One region of the Spirillospora sp. NPDC052242 genome, then DNA from elsewhere that is predicted to be linked to it. Evidence: riboswitches for the same ligand, from Rfam matches in the RefSeq annotation. Region 1 holds a riboswitch; each other region holds the start of a gene.
The links. A riboswitch is a leader RNA that binds a small molecule or an ion and turns the genes downstream of it on or off. The one in region 1 is predicted to bind cyclic di-AMP.

Region 1 (4,704 bases):
AGCCTCGCGGCGGAGAGCGCGGCGCGGATCGGCGGCGACTGGTTCGCGACGCGGGGGCTGCCGGACGGACGGGGCCTGTTCGCGATCGGGGACGCGGCGGGGCACGGGCTGCCCGCGGCGGCCGCGATGGCCCGGACGCGGAACGGGCTGCTGGGGCTCGCGTTCACCGGGGAGCCGGCGGGCCGGCTGGTGGGCTGGCTGAACGAGCTGGTGGGGACGATGGACCCGCCCGCGACCGGCACCGCGATCGTGGGGCATTTCGATCCGGACCGGGGCGTCATGGAGTGGACGTGCGCGGGGCATCCGCCGCCGATCCTCGTGCGGGACGGACATGCCGCGCCGCTCGAGGTCGTCCGGGATCCGATGCTCGGCGCGATGCCGGGCTGGGAGTACACGACGATCAAGACTCCGCTGGTGCGGGGCGACATGGTCTTCCTGTACACGGACGGCCTGGTGGAGCGGCGGGACGCGGACCTGGACGAGCGCATCGAGCGGCTCACGCGGATCCTCGAAGAGGGCTCGGGGCGTCCGGAGGTGGCGCTGGACGAGGTGCTGGCGCGGATGGAGCACGACCGGGCGGCGGACGACACGACCCTGTTCGCGCTGCGGGTCGAGTGACGGACGCCGCCTCTGACCTGCGTCGATACGGTGATGTGACTTAGGGCACACGATGTGGGGCCGGGGACGGCCGGTGGGCGGCGATGAGCCGTCGCGCCGGCCGTCCCGTCGATCTTCGGGCGGGTTCGGGGGCGGTGCGCCGTAGGCCCCGTGGAGAAAGGGTTCCGGGACCGCCGGTAAAGATCGGGAAGAACATCCTGCGGGTGGGTGTTGGGATGTCCTTGAAAGCCACTTGACCAGGGAAAAGATCAATTTTGGCCTGGTTTGCTTTCGCGGAGATGGTTGGTACCTTCAACCCGAATCTCGCAGCGCGATCCACGCGTTGTACCGGCCGTGCCAGGGGCGCGGCCGCCGGTCGCGGAGCGGTCCACGCACGCGACGCGCGCCATGCACGCGCGCCCCTCAGAGCAGTCGCTCAGAGAAATCCGACAATCCAGCGCCGCACGCGCGGCGTGAAGGCCGAGTCCGCACAGGTCCACGAGGGCCGCAGCGGAGCCGGGGACCCAAGTTCCAGGGGTGAATCGGCGCGTCCCGAGCGCGCCGTAGGGCTCTTCCATGCCCGAATCCGTCAGCTAACCCGGTAGGCGTCATGGGAGACAAGGAGATTCCCTGCATGACCGGTCGTTTCGATCGACTTTCCGAGTCCGTGAAGCGCCTCAACCCCCAGTCCGCGGTCAAGCGGCTGGCCCCCGAACTCGCGATCAAGCGCATGACCCCGGAGGACCGGGCCGTCGGCGTCGCCGTCGGCGCGGTGCTGGCCGGCGCCGTCGGGCTGTCGGTGTTCAACCCCATGGCCGGGGCGAGCGCGGCCACCGAGGCCGCGAGCACGACCGTCCAGAAGGCCGCGGCCGTCACGCACACCGCGGAGAAGGCCGAGTCGGCGTCGACGATGAGCCTCGCCGAGGCCAAGGCCCAGGGCTGGAAGGTGCCGCCGCGCGCCGTCGAGGCGTCCGAGGTGATCGACCTGGCCAAGGAGCAGGTCGGCATCGAGGAAGAGGGCCCGGGCAACATGACCAAGTTCCACGAGTGGTGGACCTCGACGCCGCGCGCCGAGCAGGCCGCCAGCAGCGGCGGCTTCTCGGTGGACGCCTACGACGGCGCCGCCTGGTGCGACATGTTCGTCTCGTGGCTCGGCGCGCAGACCGGCGTCAAGGGCATGGGCTGGGACGCCTACACCGTGTCGCACGCCAAGTGGTTCGAGGACCAGGGCCGCTGGGGCCAGAAGGCCAAGCCGGGCGCGATCGTGTTCTTCGACTGGGGCGCCGGTTCGGACGGCTCCATCGGCGACATCGACCACGTCGGGATCGTCGAGAAGGACAACGGCGACGGCACCGTCAGCACCATCGAGGGCAACAGCAACAACGCCGTCGAGGAGAGGGTCCGGGACAAGGGCCAGATCGTGGGCTACGGCTACCCCGAGTACGCCTGATCGACCGGCACCGGCCGATCACGAAGGCGCCCGGCGCTCCGCCGGGCGCCTTCGGCGTCCCCACGGTAATGCGAACCATTGACAGGCTTTGGTCGCGCTTGGACCTCCCTCCGCCGTTCCTGGAAAGGAATCCCTGGCACGCGGCGTAGCGGAGGGAGGCCCATGCGGGTGCGCCCGGATGTCAGTGTGGTGGTGATCGCCTACAACGACGCGCGGCGGCTGCCCCGGGCGGTCGCCTCGACGCTGGCGCAGTCGCTGCGCTCCGTGGAGACGGTGATCGTGAACGACGCGAGCACCGACCGCACCGGGGACGTCGCGGAACGCCTCGCCGCCGCGCATCCGGGCCGGGTCCGGGCCGTGCACCTGCCGGTGAACTCCGGGGGGTGCGGCCGTCCGCGCAACACCGGGGTGGAGCGTTCGGACGGCCGGTTCGTCATGTTCCTCGACAGCGACGACCTGCTGGACCGGCACGCGTGCCTCAACCTGGTCGCCGCGGGCGAGGAGACCGGCGCCGACCTGGTCTCGGGGCTGTGCACGAGGGTGTTCCTGAACCGGCCGCCGGACGCGAAGAACCGCACGCGTCCCTGGTATCCATGGCTGTACGAGCGCAGCGCCGTCTACGGTTCGCTCAGCGAGAACCCCGATCTGCTGTACGACACGCTGTCCACGAACAAGGCGTACCGCAGGGAGTTCCTGGACGAGCACGGGCTGCGGTTCGTCGAGCGCCTCCACTACGAGGACCTGCTGTTCACCGCCGAGGCGTACCTGGCGGCCCGGCGGACCGCGCTGATCCCGCACCGCGTCTACAACTGGCTGGTCAAGGACGCCGCGGCGGGCCCGTCGATCTCCAACCGGCGCGCCGAGCTGGCCAACTTCGCGGACCGGCTGGAGATCCACCGCCGCATCGACATGCTGTTCGCGCTCCGCGGCGCCCACGGGCTGAAGCGCGCCAAGGACGTCAAGTTCCTCAACCATGACCTGCTGCTGTACCTGCGGGAGCTGCGCGGCCGCGACCCCGGCCACCGGGCGCGGTTCCTCGACCTGGCGGCGGGCTACCTCGCCGAGCTGGACCCGCGGTCGTTCGAGGACGCCAACCCGATGGCGGCGGTCGCCGCGTACCTGATCCGCGAGGGCGATCACGCGGCGGCGCTGGCCGCGGCCGAGCACCGTCCCGAGCATCCCGTGCTGGGCGCGCCGCTGGCGGAGCGGGACGGCCGCGTCTACTGGGGCGCGCGCCCGCCGCGCGGGGGGCTCGGGCGGCGCGTGCTGGACGTCACCGGGTTCGGCTTCCACCTGCGGCCGCTGCGGGAACTGTGCCCGGGCAACACGGTGACGCGGCTGGAGGTCCGGGACGGCTGCGCCCGCATCGCCGGGTACGTCCTGAACCCGCTCGGCCGGGTGCCGCCGGACGCCGACCTGTCGGCCGTGCTGGTGTTCCGGGACCGCCGCGGGCGGGCGCCGGCGGCGCGGGTCGGCGCGGACGTCGAGCACCGCGGCGACCGGCTGGCCTGGCGGGCGGAGTTCGACCCGCGGCGCCGCGTCCGGCCGATCGGCTTCGTCGACCCGCTGTGGGACGTCCGGCTGCGCGTCACGGTGAACGGGGAGACGATGGTCACCCGTCCGGGCAGCGGCACCGGATCGCCCCCGCTGAACGACGTGGACCTCCCGGTGCGCCCGCGGCTGACCCGCTTCGCCGGGGACGTCCTGCGCTCGCACGTGACCGCGTCCGGGCACCTGTCGTTCGTCCTGGACGGGCGCGGCCGCGGCGCGCGGTTCACCGGGGCGGTCGTGCGGGGCGCGGCGGGGACCCCGGCGGGACGGCGCTCCTGGCGGCGCGCGCGGCGGCTGCGCCGGTCGGCGCGCCGGGCGCTGACGTCGCGGCGGACGAAGACCGCGGTGTTCAACCGGGTCCTGACGCGGCTCCCGGTGCGGCCCGGGCTGGCGGTGTTCGAGAGCCACCTCGGCCGGTCCTATTCCGACAATCCCAAGTACATTTACCGCGAGCTGCGCCGATCCGGACACGCGGTGGACGCGGTGTGGTCCTACCGGTCGTCGCCCGAGGGGTTCCCGCCCGACGCGCGGCTCGTCCGGCGCGGCTCGTGGGCCTACTACCGGGCGCTCGCGCGGGCGGAGTTCTGGGTCGACAACCAGGGTTTCCCGGACGGTCTGCGCAAGCGGCCCGAGACCACCTATATCCAGACGTGGCATGGTTCGGCGGTCAAGCTCATGGGCCTCGACCAGCCGCGGCTCAAGGCCGGTCCCGCGGCGGACCGGCACCGGCTCCGCCGGATGGTGGAGCGCTACGACTGCTTCCTGGTGCGGTCGGACCACGACGTCCGCACCCTCTGCCCGGCCCTGGGCGTGCGCGCGGAGGCGCTGCCCGCCGGGTATCCCCGCAACGATCCGCTGGTCCGCGGCGCGGACGCCGATCCGGAGACGGCGGCCGAGGTCGCCGGGCTGCGCCGGTCGCTCGGGCTGGAAGGAGACCGGCGCCGGGTGCTGCTGTACGCGCCGACGTACGCGACCGGCCCCCGCGGCCGTCCCGTCCGGACGCTCGAGCCGCCGGTCGACCCGGACGTGTTCGCGCGGGAGCTGGGGGAGGAGTTCGTGCTGCTGCTCCGCCCCCACTACCTGTGCCGCGCCGACCTCCCGCCGTC
Region 2 (4,704 bases), on a different contig from region 1:
CCCGGCTCGTCACCGCCGTGATCGCCGTCCTGCCGCCCGAGCCGCGGCTCCGCGCGCTGCTGGGGAAGGCGGAGGCGATCGTCGACCTGGCCGTGCCCGTCGACCCCGACCACGATCACGTGCGCGGACCGCGGCACGCCCCGGTGACGATGGTCGAGTACGGCGACTACGAGTGCCCCTACTGCGGGCGCGCCGAACCCGTCGTCCGCGAACTCCTCGCGGAGTTCGGGGACGACGTGCGCTACGTCTGGCGGCACCTCCCGCTGACCGACGTCCACATCCACGCGCAGCTCGCCGCCGAGGCCGCGGAGGCCGCCGCGCGCCAGGGCCGCTTCTGGGAGATGCACGACGCGCTGCTCGCCCACCAGGGCGCCCTGCGCGCCGGCGACCTGCGCGCGCACGCGGCCCGCATCGGCCTGGACGTCGCCCGCTTCGACCGGGACATGGCCGCCCGCGCCGGCGTCGCCCGCGTCGCCGCGGACGTCGAGTCGGCCGACCTCAGCACCGTCGCGGGCACACCCACCTTCTTCGTCAACGGGCGTCGGCACCACGGCGCCTACGACATCGCGAGCCTGTCCGCCGCGATCCGCGCCGCCCGCGAGCGCGCCGCCCTCACCGGCTGACGGGCCGGCGGGGTGAGGGGCGTCACCGGCGCCGGACCGCGTGCCCGCCGCGCGGCTCGGCCGTGGTGCTCTCCGTCACACGCCCTCCGGTGATCCGTGGGATGTCGGAGCGCCCGGTCGGCCCGGTTTGCGCGGGCTCCTGCGCGCGTCCGGACGGCGGCGGAGGCGGGCGGAACGGGCCGTGTCCGGGCGGATCGGGGCGGGTGGGAAAAGATCGGGAAGAACATCCTGCGGGTGGGTGTTGGTAAGTCCTTGGAAGCTGCTTGACCAGGGAAAAGATCGCTTTTGGTCGGGTTTGCTTTCCTGGGGATGGTTGGTACCTTCAACCTGAACCTCGCAGCAGTTCGAATGCTGCGGTCGGCCGTGCCAGGGATGCGGCCGTCGTCGCGGAGCGGATCACGCACGCGACGCGCGCCAGGAACGCGCGCCTCTTCCAGAGCAGTCGCTCAGAAAATCCCAGAGCCATCGCTCAGCGAAATCTGACAATCCAGCGCCGTATCGCGGCGCGCAGGCCGAGTCCGCACGAGGCCCTGAGGGCCGAGCGGAGCCGGGGACCCGAGTACCAGGGGTGAATCGGCGCGTCCCGAGCGCGCCGTAGGGCTCTTCCATGCCCGAATCCGTCAGCTAACCCGGTAGGCGCCATGGGAGACAAGGAGATTCCCTGCATGACCGGTCGTTTCGATCGTATTAGCGAGTCCGTGAAGCGTCTCAACCCTCAGTCCGCCGTGCAGCGGCTGGCCCCCGTCGCGGCCGTCAAGCGGCTGAGCGCGGAGGAGCGGGCCGTCGGCGTCGCCGTCGGCGCGGTGCTGGCCGGCACCGTCGGGCTCGCCACGTTCCACCCGCTCGGCGGGGCCGACGCGGCCACCGAGGCGCACGGCGCGGCCGGCGGCGGCGCCGTCGCGGTGGCGCAGAACTCCGCGAAGACGGAGGCGTCGGGCGCGATGACCGCGGCCGAGGCCAAGGCCGAGGGCTGGAAGGTCCCGCCGCGCGCCGTCGAGGCGTCCGAGGTGATCGACCTGGCCAAGGAGCAGGTCGGCATCCAGGAGGAGGGCCCGGGCGACATGACCAAGTTCCACGACTGGTACGTCTCGACGCCGCACGCCGAGGCGACCGCGGCCCGCGACGGCGGCTTCTCCGTCGACGCCTACAAGGGCGCCCAGTGGTGCGACATGTTCGTGTCCTGGCTCGGCTCGCAGACCGGCGTCAAGAACATGGGCTGGGACGCCTACACCGTCCAGCACGCGAGCTGGTTCAAGGACGAGGGCCGCTGGGGCCAGAAGGCCAAGCCCGGCGCGGTCGTCTTCTACGACTGGAGCGCGGGCTCCGGCGGCGACATCGGCGCCATCGACCACGTCGGCATCGTCGAGAAGGACAACGGCGACGGCACCATCAGCACCATCGAGGGCAACGTCGACAACTCCGTCCAGGAGAAGACCCGCGACAAGGGCCAGGTCGTCGGCTACGGCTACCCCGACTACGCCTGATCCCCCGATCACGCCCGAAGGCGCCCGGCATCCCGCCGGGCGCCTTCGGCGTCTCCGGACGGCCCCCGGACCCGGGCGCGGTGCCGGGTCACCCGTCCAGCGCGGGGACGACGGACGCCAGGAACGCGCGCAGGCCGTCCTGGACGTCGACGGTCTCGCGGTCGTAGAGCCACTGGGCCTGCAGGCCGTTGAGCAGGGCGATCGTCATGGTGGCGAGGGTCTCCGGCGGAAGCCGCGAGTGCAGTTCGCCGCGTTCGTCCAGGGCGGTGAAGGCGGCCGTGAAGAAGCGGCGGAGCCTGCCGTAGCGGTCGGCGTAGTAGGCGTGCGCGGGATGGTGCGGCGACGTCGCCTCGCCCGAGATCACGCAGTGCAGCTCCAGCAGGCCCGGGCTGTGCGCGTTGTCGGCCGCCACCGCGAGCATGCCCCGCAGCGCCTGCAGCGGCTCCCCGGCGGGGTCGCGCCCGCCGGCCGCCGCCAGCAGGCCGGCGCTGCGTTCGCCGCGGAACTCCAGCACCGCGAGCAGCAGGTCCTCCTTGCGGGGGAAGTGGTGCAGCAGCCCGGTGTAGCTGATGCCGGCGCGCTTGGCGACGTCCTTCATCGTGGCGCCGTAGAAGCCGGTCTGCGCGAAGGCGTCCACGCACGCCTCCAGCACGCGGCGCCGGATCGCCGCCGACTTCGCGTACGGGCCGCGGGGCGTCCGAGAGGCCATGGCGTTCCCCCTCCATCCGATCGGCACGGGACCCCCACACTCTCCACCGGCCGGCCCCGGGACGGCCACATCGCGGCCGGGGCGCCGCGCCGCCCGCGGGTACGCTGGCGGGCATGCCGACCCTGCACGAGGAGGTCCTCGCCAAGCTCGGACCGCTGATCATCTCGGGGGCGCTCGAGCCGGGGTCGAAGGTCAACCTGGAGTGGGTGCAGCAGGAGTTCGGCGTCTCCCGGACGGTCGCCCGGGAGGCGGTGCAGGTGCTCGCGTCGATGCGGCTGGTCGCCAGCCGCCGCCGCACCGGCGTCACCGTCCTGCCGGAGGACGAGTGGGACTCCTTCGACCGCGCCGTGATCAGGTGGCGGCTCGGCGGGCCGGAACGGGACGTCCACCTGCACCAGCTCTCGCAGCTGCGCACCGCGATCGAGCCGCCCGCCGCCGCGCTGGCCGCCCGGTACGCGGACGCCCGGCAGCGGGACCGGATCGTCGAGCTCGGGGCGGCGATGGAGACGGCGGGCGCGGCCGGCGACCTGGCCACGTTCCTCGAGCACGACATCGCCTACCACCGGCTGCTGCTCGAGGCGTCGGGGAACGTGATGTTCGCCGGTCTCGCCCACGTCGTGGAGGAGGTGCTGCGCGGGCGCACGCGGCACCGGCTGATGCCGGCGCGGCCCAAGCCGGAGGCGCGCCGGCTCCACCTCGTGGTGGCCGAGGCCGTCGCCGGCCGCGAGTCCGAGGTGGCGCGGGCCGCGATGACCGCGATCTGCGTCGAGGTCGCCGACGAGATGGGCCGGCTGGGCGGCCACGGCGCCCCGTCCTGACCGGCGCCCGCCCCCACCGGAACTAGACGACCAGCCAAAGAAGCGAGGCGATCGCGAACACCGACAGGCCGAGCGTCGTCTCCAGGACGGTCCAGGTCTTGAGCGTGGTCTTCTCGTCCATCCCGAACAGGCGGCTCACCAGCCAGAAGCCCGAGTCGTTCACGTGCGACAGGACGGTCGCGCCCGCCGCGATGGCGACCACGAGCAGGACCAGCTTGACGTCGCCGAGGCCGGCGTCCGCGACCGCCCCGGCGATCAGCCCGCCGGTCGTGGTCAGCGCGACGGTGGCCGAGCCCTGCGCGACGCGCAGCAGGGTCGCGATGATGAACGCCTGCAGGATCAGGGAGATGCCGAGGTCGGACAGGCTCCCGCTCAGCGCGTCGCCGATGCCGCTGAGCTCCAGCACCCCGCCGAACATGCCGCCCGCGCCGGTGATCAGGATGATCGCGCACACCGGCCCGAGGGCCTGGTCGACGATCCCGCTGACGGTCGCCATCGACGCGTTGGGGCGGCCGAGCACCAGGATCGCGGCGATGACCGTGATCAGCAGCGCCACCGGGGTGATGCCGAGCAGGCTCAGGTAGTCGACCCAGGCCTGGCCCTCGGCGAGCACGCCGCTGTCGACCAGCGTCGTGAGCACCGTGTTGAAGGAGATCAGCACCAGCGGGATGAGCAGCAGGACGAGGACCGTGCCGAAGGACGGCGGCCGCCAGTCGGCGTCCTCGGCCTTGTCGCCGTTCCGCACCTCGCCGAAGATGACGTCCGGCACCGACACGTGGACCCTGGCGGCGAGGAACCGGGACACCAGCATGACGCCGACGTACCACGCGACCACCGCGATCGGGAGGCCGATGAGCAGCGTGAGCCCGACGTTGGCGCCGATCAGGTTCGCCGCCGCGACGGGACCGGGGTGGGGCGGGACGATCGCGTGCATCGCGGCGAACGCGCCCGCCGCGGGCAGCGCGTAGTACAGCACGGACCCGCCGAAGCGCCGCGCCACGGTGAGGATGATCGGGACGAAGACGACGAGCCCGGCGTCGAAGAAGATCGGGAACCCGAACAGCAGCGAC
Region 3 (4,704 bases), on a different contig from region 1:
TGTTCGCCGATTTCGAGCTGCTGGAGCCCGGCCTGGTCGACCCGTTCCGCTGGCGCCCCGAACTGGACCCGGCCGAGAAGGAGCCCGGCGACGAGATCGAGAACCTGGGAGCCTGCGGGGTCGCCCGCAAGCCCGAGAGGTGACCCGACCGTAGCGGGGCCCGGGCCTCACCGTTCCCGCGGGCGGGCGTTCCCGTCCTCCGCTCCGGTGTCCGCCGGTGTGATCGCGCGGAGGCAGAACGCCGTGACGCGCTCCACGTCGCCGTCCGTGGGCTCGGTGCCGCCCCACACGTAGTCCGCCAGCAGGCCGAAGGTCGCGTGCGCGGCGAGCGAGGCGTCCAGGAGGGGGTCGACGCTGCCCAGTTCGCGGAACGGCCCGGGCAGCAGTTCGGCGAGGCGGCCGCTGGCGACGGGCGGCTTGGACCCGGCCAGTTCGCTGAGCGCCCCGGCGTTCCACAGGACCGCGCGGGTCGTGGCGGCGATCTCCTCCCGGGCCTGGGTGAACACCCCGCCGACCCAGGCGCGCACCTGCCCCTGCGGGGTCGGCTCCTTGGCCATCTGGTGCGCGACGTAGCCGTGCAGGCGTTCGGTCCCGTCCTCGAGCAGCGCGGCGACCAGCGCGTCCTTCGAGCGGAAGTGCCGGTAGAACGCCTCGTTGGACAGTCCCGCGGCGCCCACGATGTCGGCGACGCGCGGGCGCGACGCGGTGCCGCGCTCCCGCATCACCTCGAGCGCGGCGTCGAGGAGGCGGCGCACCTCCCCGGCGTAGACCTCGCCCCGCTTGGCCAGGGTGCGCCGGGCGATGCGGCTCGCGACGTCGTCCGACCGGCCGGAAACTTGATTCTCGCTCACACGAATCGGATTCTTGCACCGGTCGGGGCGGGGCGCAACGCCGACCGCGACGCCGACCCGTGGCGCCCGGGGACGAGCGGAGGGGCCGCCCGCCCCCGGACGTTCGGAGCCCGCCGGGGCGCCGGGGGGACGTCAGTCGTCCTGGCCGACGTCGAACTCCCAGTGCCAGGGCTCGTACGGGTTGCTGTAGGCCCAGTCCGGGTGGATCCAGCCGTAGTCCTCGGCGTTGTCCTCCAGCCACTCGAACTGCGGCGTGCCCTCTTCCTCGACGCCGCCGCACAGGTCGGCGGCGATGCCGAGGCCGTGCTTGCTGTTGCCGGGGGCCGCCGCCATGCCCGCGGGCATGCTCTCGTACAGCTCTTCCTGCCGCTCGTAGCTCCGGTAGGAGCTGCGGACGCACATCTCCTCGCCGAACCGCTCGTGGTAGGCGGCGTTCAGCTTGTAGAACGCCGCGGCCGCGTCGGCCCGGAGCGACTCGTCCTCCTGCGGAAGCGGGCACAGCTCCTCGTCCGGGATGCGGCCGTTGTCGTACTCGAGCTCGGCGGCCTCCTCCGGCTTGCAGTCGGCCGGGAGCTTCGGGGGTCCGCTCTCGCGCTCCTTGGGAGCCGCCGACGGCGCGGCGTGGTTCGCCGAGAGCGCCGCGGCTCGCGGTCCGCCGCCGGGGTCCTCGCCGCCGCCCGCGGACGCCAGCCCGAGGGATCCGGCGAAGATGCCCGCGAGGGCCATCCCGGCCAGCGGGGCGGAGAATTTGGTCTTGATGACGTGCCGACCTGTCACGACTGCTCCTTCCATGCCGCCTACCGGGTTAGCTGACGGATTCGGGCATGGAAGACGCCCTACGACGCCTCGTGGCGAGGCGTCGATTCACCCCTGCGAAGCGACGCGGACCGGCCGGTCCGGGCGTCGATCGCGCTGGTTCCCCGGCTCCGCGCGGACGCGGACTCGGCGTCGCCGCCGCCACCCGCACGCACGCGTGCCGGGTGACGCGGACACTGATCGATGATCCGGGCGCCCCTCCGGGCGCCAATGTGGGCATGACGGTACCAAAGCCCCAAAAGACCGCAAAGGGGAGGCCAAGTCCGCCCCGGCCGCGGTCAGCCCCGCAGGTAGCCGATGACCAGGTCGGCGAGCTCGTCCACCATGCGCTCGTGCGGGACGGCCGGACGGTCGAGCACGTACCGCACCGAGACCGAGCCGACGATCTCGGTCAGCATCCACAGCGTCGTGTCGACGTCCAGGTCCTCGCGGAAGTCGGCCCGGTTCAGCAGCAGCTGGACGCGGACCAGGTCGGTCAGCCGCCGCTGCAGCCCCGCGAGCTTGTCGAACGGGCCGAGCCGCGGGATCTGCTCGACGATGATGCGCAGCAGGTCGGCGTGCTCCTCGAAGAGCCGGATCTGGACGTCCAGGAGGGCGCGGCCGGCGACCGGCCACGGCTCGGTCATCGTGGCGTCGATCTGGGCGCCGAGCCGCTCGGTGAGGTGGTCGGCGAACCGGTCGACCACCGCGACCATGATGGCGTCCTTGTTCGGGAAGTACTGGTAGAGCGATCCGTTGCTGATCCCCGCGGCCGCGGCGATGCGGTTGGTGGACGCGCCGTCGTACCCGCGCTCGGCGAGAACGCGAGTGGCGGCGTCCAGGATCGCCTCGACCGTGCGGCGCGAGCGGTCCTGCCGGGGGATTCTGCGGGGCGTCAGTCCAGGTGGGCGGCTCATGCGGCACCTCACAGCGAACGCGACTTGTAAGCGACTGCTTATTCGCGTTCAACTTATCCCGTAGCCCCCTGTGCGCGGAAGGAATGACGAGGAGATGACGACCGAGGAGATGACGACCGGGCAGACGGCGACCGGGCAGACGGCGACCGGGCAGATCGTCCCGGCCCGGGAGAACGTCCGGGAACCGGTCCCCTTCGGGCCGGGCTCGATCCTGTGGGACACGATGGGCCTGTACAGCTCGGCGGTGGCCGGCAACAGCGTCTTCATCCTGCAGTCCATGCATCCGGCGATCGGCACCGTGGTGGACCGCCTGTCGAGCTTCCGCACCGACCCGGTCGGACGCGCCATGCGCAGCTTCGCGTCGGTGCAGACCTGGGTCTACGGCGGGCAGGAGGCCATCGACGAGGGCCGCCGCCTCCGGGAGATGCACAAGCCGCTCAGCGCGGTCGACGAGGACGGGAACCGGCACCACGCGCTGTCCGCGGAGCCGTGGGCGTGGGTGCACCTGACCGGCTTCTACGCCGCGGTCACCGCGTCCCGCTACTTCGCGCCGGAGCCGATGAGCGACGAGGAGCAGAAGCAGGTCTACGAGGAGTTCCTCGACCTCGGCCGCATCCTGCGGGTGCCCGAGCGGATGTTCCCGGCGACGATCGCCGACTACTGGGACTACTTCGACGACATGGTCGAGAACACGCTCGTCCCGCACCGGGTCGCGCTCGAAGTCCTGGACAGCATGGACAAGGTCCCCCCGAACGTCCCGGCGCGGCTGCGGCCGGTGGTGGCGCCGCTGAGCCTCGTCGGGGGCAGGCTCGGCCGGCTCGTCACGGTCGGCACGCTGCCGCCCGCCGCCCGCGCCAAGCTCGGCCTCTCCTGGACGGCCGCGGACGAGCGCCGCCTGCGCGCCGTCGGGGCGGTCATCGGCCGCGGCACGCCGCTGCTGCCCGAACGGCTCCGGTACATGCCGATCGCCTACCGGGCGCGGGAGGCGGCGCGGGCGCAGGAGAAGCTGCGCAAGGTCCTCGCCGAACGCCCCCTCTGACCCGCCGACCACCGCGCACGACCACCGTGTCGGCGACGGGCGTGGCGTCCGGCCAGGCGGGCGCGCTCAGCCCGGCGTCCGGCGGCGCCCGTACTCGCGGGCGAGCAGGTCGGACGGCATCGCGGGCCACCGGCTCAGCGCGCCCGTGTCACGGTCCACGATCAGCACGGGGCTGAGGTCGTCGGCCGCGATCTCGGCGGGCCGCACGATGAAGCCGTCCCGGAACTCCTCGACCGACACCGGGACCGGGCGCCCGCCCAGGCAGGCGTCCGCCCGCCGCCACGCCTCCGCCCGGTCGACGGGCGCCGGACGGACGGCGTAGGCGGCCAGGACGTCGGCCACCCCGTGCAGCGTCCGGCACTCGGCCGTCCCGCACCCCCGGCAGATCGGCGCGCCGCTCGGGTCGCTCCCGGGCCGGTGCGCCGACAGGACGCAGGTCAGCGCGGCCGTGCAGGCCAGCGCGAGCCGCCGCGCCTCCCGGACGAACTCCCGGGTGTGCGGGTCGAGGCGCGCCTCGCCCAGCTCGGCGACGAACCCGTCGATCGCCCGGTCGTCCGCGCGCATCGCCGCCGACATCGCGGAGCGGACCCGCTGATGGACCTGGTCGTGGGTCCAGGCCGCCGGACGCCTCACGCCGACCACTCCCCCGCGAACAGCGCCGACACCGTGCGGCCCCGGTCGTCGCCGTGCCAGCCCCAGCTCGCGGCGAGGAGGGCGATGGTGTGCAGGCCGCGCCCGGACTCGTCCAGGTCCCCGGCCTTCCGGCATACCGGCTCGCCCGGCCCGCCCTGATCGGTGACCGCCACGCGGACACCGTCCCGCGCGTGCACCAGCTCGACGGCGAACCGGCCGCCGCACTCCCCGGACCGGGTGTGCCGGAGCGCGTTGACGACGAGTTCGTCGGCGGCGAGCAGGACGTCGTCCAGGTAAGGGCAGCCGGCCAGCAGGCAGCCGACGAACCGCCGGACCGCGCGGGCCTGTTCGGGACCGCCGGGGAACGAGCGCCGCCAGCGCAGCGGCGCGGGCTCGGCTTCCAGAGACGGCGACGAAGACATGATCGATCACCTCGGTTCACGGGTGGAGACGATGTTGCGGATCTGTC

Region 2: linked by a shared signal. The riboswitch ahead of AB0L25_RS18800 (CHAP domain-containing protein) and the one ahead of AB0L25_RS21975 (CHAP domain-containing protein) in region 1 are both predicted to bind cyclic di-AMP.
Region 3: linked by a shared signal. The riboswitch ahead of AB0L25_RS26170 (M15 family metallopeptidase) and the one ahead of AB0L25_RS21975 (CHAP domain-containing protein) in region 1 are both predicted to bind cyclic di-AMP.

What each region holds. Positions count from the first base shown of each region.
Region 1 is NZ_JBFAUZ010000026.1:53,181-57,884, forward strand. Features, by position in the region: gene AB0L25_RS21970 (PP2C family protein-serine/threonine phosphatase) at 1-618, shown strand, start outside; cyclic di-AMP (ydaO/yuaA leader) riboswitch at 1,066-1,219, shown strand; gene AB0L25_RS21975 (CHAP domain-containing protein) at 1,232-2,047, shown strand; gene AB0L25_RS21980 (CDP-glycerol glycerophosphotransferase family protein) at 2,210-4,704, shown strand, end outside.
Region 2 is NZ_JBFAUZ010000021.1:68,050-72,753, reverse strand. Features, by position in the region: gene nhaA (Na+/H+ antiporter NhaA) at 1-623, shown strand, start outside; cyclic di-AMP (ydaO/yuaA leader) riboswitch at 1,149-1,276, shown strand; gene AB0L25_RS18800 (CHAP domain-containing protein) at 1,322-2,107, shown strand; gene AB0L25_RS18795 (TetR/AcrR family transcriptional regulator) at 2,196-2,816, opposite strand; gene AB0L25_RS18790 (FadR/GntR family transcriptional regulator) at 2,930-3,634, shown strand; gene AB0L25_RS18785 (GntP family permease) at 3,657-4,704, opposite strand, start outside.
Region 3 is NZ_JBFAUZ010000034.1:36,540-41,243, forward strand. Features, by position in the region: gene AB0L25_RS26160 (SAM-dependent methyltransferase) at 1-143, shown strand, start outside; gene AB0L25_RS26165 (TetR/AcrR family transcriptional regulator) at 168-851, opposite strand; gene AB0L25_RS26170 (M15 family metallopeptidase) at 984-1,628, opposite strand; cyclic di-AMP (ydaO/yuaA leader) riboswitch at 1,632-1,809, opposite strand; gene AB0L25_RS26175 (TetR/AcrR family transcriptional regulator) at 1,946-2,563, opposite strand; gene AB0L25_RS26180 (oxygenase MpaB family protein) at 2,658-3,602, shown strand; gene AB0L25_RS26185 (SUKH-4 family immunity protein) at 3,669-4,235, opposite strand; gene AB0L25_RS26190 (ATP-binding protein) at 4,232-4,657, opposite strand.